DNA from 2 places in the Neisseria weaveri genome. Region 2 is predicted to be linked to the other one. Evidence: riboswitches for the same ligand, from Rfam matches in the RefSeq annotation. Region 2 holds a riboswitch; the other holds the start of a gene.
What was found. A riboswitch is a leader RNA that binds a small molecule or an ion and turns the genes downstream of it on or off. The one in region 2 is predicted to bind S-adenosylmethionine.

Region 1: linked by a shared signal. The riboswitch ahead of metK (methionine adenosyltransferase) and the one ahead of EL309_RS07975 (hypothetical protein) in region 2 are both predicted to bind S-adenosylmethionine.

Annotation. Positions count from the first base shown of each region.
Region 1 covers NZ_LR134533.1:827,583-830,719, reverse strand. The annotation lists gene EL309_RS04095 (aminopeptidase P family protein) at 1-408, opposite strand, end outside; gene metK (methionine adenosyltransferase) at 475-1,644, opposite strand; SAM-I-IV-variant riboswitch at 1,838-1,951, opposite strand; gene EL309_RS04085 (lysophospholipid acyltransferase family protein) at 2,093-2,962, shown strand.
Region 2 covers NZ_LR134533.1:1,649,336-1,652,472, forward strand. The annotation lists gene EL309_RS07965 (hypothetical protein) at 1-69, shown strand, start outside; gene tyrS (tyrosine--tRNA ligase) at 145-1,443, shown strand; SAM-I-IV-variant riboswitch at 1,560-1,655, shown strand; gene EL309_RS07975 (hypothetical protein) at 1,772-2,077, shown strand; gene EL309_RS07980 (class I SAM-dependent methyltransferase) at 2,126-2,740, shown strand; gene trpB (tryptophan synthase subunit beta) at 2,826-3,137, shown strand, end outside.

The DNA.
Region 1 (3,137 bases), 820 kb from region 2:
TTGCAGCAGAATATGGCGGTCGGTAAATGCGGAAAGTAATTGCTGTTTGGCATTGAGCGACAGCATATCGGGCGCAATGCCGACAACGGCTTGTTCCGGCAGGTGTTGCGACAGCCATTCGGTGTAATTAGGTACGGCGCCGAGTTTCTGCAGGGTAATGCCGCTGCCGGACAATTGTTGTGCGGCTTGTTCCCAGTAACGGCTGTCCGCCCACAAACCGGCTTGCTTGGCGGTTACGACTAATGTACCTGCCGAACCGGTAAAGCCTGAAAAATAGACCCGGCTTTGCCAATGTTCCGGCAGATACTCGGAAAGATGGGGATCGGCAGTGGGAATGATCCATGCGTCGATACGGTGTTGCTGCATGGTTTCGCGCAAGGTTCGGATGCGTTCTACAACGGTACTCATGATGATGTCCTTGTAAGTTAGAGGCCGTCTGAAAAATTTCAGACGGCCTCACAATCGTTAATGGGTTTATAAACCGGCAGCGGCTTTCAATGCAGCGGCTTTGTCGGTACGCTCCCAAGTGAATTCAGGCTCTTCACGGCCGAAGTGGCCGTAAGCGGCGGACTTGCTGTAAATCGGGCGCAGCAGGTCGAGCATTTGTACGATGCCTTTCGGACGCAGGTCGAAATGTTCGCGCACGATTTGGATTAATTTGTCTTCATCGATTTTACCGGTGCCAAACGTATCAATGGAAATCGAAGTCGGTTCGGCAATACCGATAGCATAGGAAACTTGTACTTGGCATTGTGTCGCCAAACCTGCGGCAACGATATTTTTGGCAACATAACGGCAGGCATAAGCGGCGGAACGGTCGACTTTGGAAGGATCTTTGCCGGAGAAGGCGCCGCCGCCGTGCGGAGCGGCTCCGCCGTATGTATCGACAATGATTTTACGGCCGGTTAAGCCGCAGTCGCCTTGCGGGCCGCCGATGACGAAACGGCCTGTCGGGTTGATCAGGTATTTGGTGTCTTCGGTCAGCATGTCGGCAGGCAAAACCGGTTTGATGATTTGTTCGATGACTGCTTCACGCAATTCATCGTAGCCGATTTCAGGGTCGTGCTGTGTGGATAAGACAACGGTGTCGATGCGTTTTACTTTGCCGGTGTCGGCATCGTAAACGGCAGTAATTTGCGCTTTTGCGTCAGGGCGCAGCCAAGGCAGACGGCCGTCGCGGCGCAATTCGCTTTGGCGCTGCATCAGACGGTGGCTGTAATAAATGGCAAACGGCATCAGGGTCGGGGTTTCGTCGCAGGCATAGCCGAACATCAGGCCTTGGTCGCCCGCGCCTTGATCCAAATCCAAGCCTTCGCCTTCGTTTACGCCTTGGGCGATGTCGGGAGATTGCTGGTCGTAGCACATCATCACGGCGCAACCGTTGGCATCAAAACCCAATTCTGAAGAGTTGTAGCCGATGCGTTTGATGGTATCGCGCGCGATTTTGATATAGTCTACTTGCGCCGTTGTGGTAACTTCGCCGGCCAAGACGCACAAACCTGTGTTAACCAGAGTTTCGGCAGCCACGCGCGCAGTCGGGTCTTGTGCCAAAATGGCATCGAGAATGGCGTCGGAGATTTGGTCGGCCACTTTGTCGGGATGGCCTTCGGAAACGGATTCGGAGGTAAACAGATATTCGCTCATTTTTAACTTTTCCTGAGTGGCAGGCGTTTGAAGCGGCCTGCGTGGCTGGTAAAACAAAACACCGGCAGTAAGTTGTGCCGATTGGTGAGTAATAACATTCGGAGGCCGTCTGAAAAAACAGCAGGATCCGTTGCACTTTATTCGGGTTTTCGTTGTTTCGGCTCGTGCAGACGAAAAAAATCCCACATCAAGATGCGGGTTGTTCGTATTGCCCCTGCGGGCCACATCGACTGATCAGTCGTCCACCTTACCTTTTCATGTAAAAAGCAGGTTGGCATGGATTGATTCCCAACTCTTAATGCAGGCAGAATGGTAACAAGGTTTAGGGCTGTCGGCAAGGGGGTAAAGGCTTTTTACTACGTTCGTTTCATAGTGAAACCGCGCGGGATTTTGGGGTAAGGCGGTTTTCCATTACAATGTTTTCGAATTATTTTTTCATTGGCCGTATATGCAGATATTGTTTTCTTTCTTATTCCGCTGTCTGGCAGCCATGCCGTTGAGTTGGCTGCACAGGTTGGGCGGTATTTTGGGGAGCGCCGGTTTTAGGTTGCTGCCCAAAGAGCGCGAACGCATCCGCCGTCATTTGGATATCGGCGGTTTCCCATCCGACGACGATATGGTCAAGGCAATATTGCGGGAAACGGCCAAAGGCGGTTTGGAGCTGCCGGTCGCTTTTTTCAGACGGCCTGAACAGATTGAGACCTTATTTAAAACGGTTTACGGTTGGGAATATGTGCAGGACGCATTGGATAAAGGCGAGGGTTTGCTGTTGATTACACCGCATATCGGCAGCTATGACTTGGCAGGCCGTTATATCAGCCAGAAACTGCCTTTCCCTTTGACCGCAATGTACAAGCCACCAAAAATCAAAGCCTTGGATGAAATTATGCAGGCAGGGCGGGTACGAGGAAAAGGCAAGACCGCACCGACCAATATTCAGGGTGTCAAACAGTTGATCAAGGCTTTAAGAAACGGAGAGGCAACCATTATTCTGCCTGATCATGTGCCTTCTCCGGAGGAGGGGGGAGACGGTGTTTGGGTAGAATTTTTCGGCAAACCCGCTTATACCATGACTTTGGCCGGTAAGCTGGCGCAAGTGAAGAATGTGAAACCTTTGTTTTTTTGCGGAGAAAGACTGCCGTCCGGTAAAGGCTTTGTCCTGCATATCGAGCCGCTTAAAGGAACACTGACGGGGGATAAAGCTCAAGATGCACTTATCATGAACCAAAATGTTGAATACTGGATCCGTAAGTTTCCCAAGCAGTATCTGTTTGCTTACAACCGTTATAAACATCCTGCCGGTGCACCGTCGCCGTAAGGTTGCGATTAACAATAAACCAAGGCCGTCTGAATTTTCAGACGGCCTTGGTTTATTGTTAATCTGAATTGATAAATTTTAAAATTCGTTAAGAAGATAACTTTGTTTATCATATTTGGCTTAGATACCGTGATTTGAAAAATTGTATTCAAGTAATTTATTGAAATATATTGCT
Region 2 (3,137 bases):
GAACTGTGTTTTCCCTATTACCTAGATTCCGAAGATTTTTCCAAATTAAGCTTGGAATATTTATCGTAATAAGCTTAATTGTTGAAATAAATATGTTGAACAAAATAGAGTTTGAGCTATTTTAAAACTAGAGATGAAATACTGATGACCTCATTTATCCAAGACCTCCAATCCCGCGGCTTAATCGCGCAAACTACTGATGCCGAAGCCTTAGACGCTTTATTAAACGAACAAAAAATCGCTTTGTATTGCGGTTTCGACCCGACCGCCGACAGCCTGCATATCGGCCATTTGCTGCCGGTGCTGGCTTTGCGCCGTTTCCAATTGGCCGGGCATACGCCGGTGGCTTTGGTGGGCGGTGCAACGGGCATGATCGGCGATCCGAGCTTTAAGGCGGTTGAGCGCAGTTTGAATACGGCGGAAACCGTGGCGGGCTGGGTGGAGAAAATCCGCAACCAGCTCAAGCCTTTTTTGAGTTTTGAGGGCGACAATGCCGCGATTATGGCGAACAACTATGATTGGTTCGGCGGCATGAACTGCTTGGATTTCCTGCGCGACATCGGCAAGCATTTTTCTGTGAATGCGATGTTGAACAAAGAATCGGTGAAGCAGCGCATCGAGCGCGACGACGTGGGCATTTCGTTTACCGAATTTGCTTACGCGCTGCTGCAAGGTTATGACTTTGCCGAGTTGAACAAACGCCACGGCACGGTGTTGCAAATCGGCGGGTCCGACCAATGGGGTAACATCACCGGCGGTATCGACTTGTGCCGTCGTTTAAACAAAGCCACCGCTTACGGCCTGACTTTGCCGCTTGTAACGAAATCGGACGGCACGAAATTTGGCAAAACCGAAGGCGGCGCGGTATGGTTGGATGCGCAAAAAACTTCGCCCTACCAGTTTTACCAATTCTGGCTGAAAGTAGCCGATGCGGATGTGTATAAATTCCTGAAATACTTCACGTTCTTGTCGGTTGAAGAAATTGATGCCATCGAAGCAAAAGACAAAACTAGCGGCGTGAAGCCGGAAGCGCAGCGTATTCTGGCGGAAGAAATGACCCGCCTGATTCACGGCGAAGAGGCTTTGGAAGCGGCGCAACGCATTTCCGCCAGTCTGTTTTCCGGCGACGAAAGCAGCCTGACTGAAAGCGACTACGCGCAGCTTGCTCTAGACGGCTTGCCGGCGTTTGAGGTATCAGGCCGTCTGAATGTGGTGGAAGCCTTGATTACTGCGGGTTTGGCCAAGTCAAACAAAGAAGCGCGCGAGTTTGTGAAAAACAAAGCGGTTTTGCTCAACGGTGAAACAGCCGTGTTCAACAACCCCGAACATGCCGCCGAAAAGCCCGATGATGCCTACCTGATTACCGACGAGTACAAACGTTTCGGCAAATACACGATTATCCGCCGCGGCAAGCGCAATCATGCTTTGCTGGTGTGGAAATAATCGGCATAACACTGGCACAGGCCGTCTGAAAAAACATCTTGTAATCGAGCGGATTGCAGGGTGTTTTTTTACAGTCTGCCATTTGACAAAAGGTCGGGCGCAGGCATAAGATAAGCGCCATTCATCAAGAGTTGGGAAACCACGCCAACCTGCCTGCCGGTAAGGTGGTTTGCATAAGCAGATGCGGCCTTCGGGCAATGACAGGTATCCCGCAAATCAAGCGGGTTTTTTTGTGCGCGGCAGAAGTCTGAAATATTCAGACGGCCTAAGTTTATTACGGGTGATTTATCCCAATTGCAGCCCGAAATGTTTGCTAAAGAGGAAAGAAATGAAGTTGTATGCATATACCGTGCGCGTGCGCGCGTTGTCGGATTCGGAAGTGGCTTTGGTGTTGGAAAAAGCAAGCCGCTGTTATGATGTCGGGGTTTATTGCGCGGACGGTGGTTGGTTTTGTCCGTCTGCTTTCCCGCAAGAAACCGCGTTTGCCGATGTTGTATTGATGCAGGATAACGACGGAAGCATGCTGAACTCGATTTTATCGGTTTTAGGCTTTGCTGACAGTGTTAAAATGGCACGGCAGCTGACGGAATTTGCAGAAGTGCTGCTGGACGGACAAAACAGAAAAACGGCCTGAACTATGCTGAAATTTTCAGACGGCCTGAACAATTAGGAGACACACACTATGTCAAATTGGGACGAGCGTTATTTGACGGACGATTATGTGTTCGGCACCGAGCCGAACGAATTTATTGCGCGTATGCGCCACCATTTTCCGGACAGCGGCAAAGCACTGGATTTGGCGACGGGAGAAGGGCGTAACGGCATTTTTCTGGCGCAGCTCGGATTGGAGACCGAAGGCGTGGATATGTCTGCCGTCGGCTTGGAAAAAGCGCAGAAATTGGCGGAAGAAAAAGGCGTACCGTTTACAACGCGTATCGAAAACATTGCCGAGATGGAGATGCCGTCTGAATTTTATGACGTGATTACTTCGGTATTCTGCCACTTTGCCGAGCCGGAGCGCACGAAAGTGTTTCAACGCGTTATCGGCGCGTTGAAGCCCGGCGGTCTTTTTGCTGGCGTGTTTTACCATCCGGAGCAGATTGCCTACGGCACCGGCGGGCCCGGTGACCCCGATATGATGGGGACGCTGGAAGAAATGCAGCAGGCTTTGGAAGGTTTGGAATGGCTGGTTGCCGAATATGAAATCAAAGATTTGGCCGAAGGCTGCCGCCATGTCGGCACCAGTTCGGTAGTCTGTCTGTTGGGACGCAAGCCCGACACCGCCGAACCGGCCTGATAAATAACGAAACAGCATTAAACCAATAAGAACAAAGGCCGTCTGAAATTTCAGACGGCCTCAGAGAAAACATGAAGGAAAAAGCATGGCAAAAGAACAATTAAATCCCTTAGTACAGCCCGATACCGAAGGTTTCTTCGGCAAACACGGCGGCAAAATCGATCATCCCGATCTGGTTGCCGCATTGGCAGAAATTGAAGCCGGCTTCCGTAGTATTGTCGGCGACAGCGAATTTATCGCAGAAATGAAACGCCTGCAGGCAACCTATGTCGGCCGTCCGAGCCCGATTTACCATGCGCGCACCTTGTCGAAAAGAGGCGCGCAAATTTATTTGAAACGCGAAGACTTAAACCACACCGGCGCACACAAAATCAACCACTGCTTGGGCGAAGTGCTG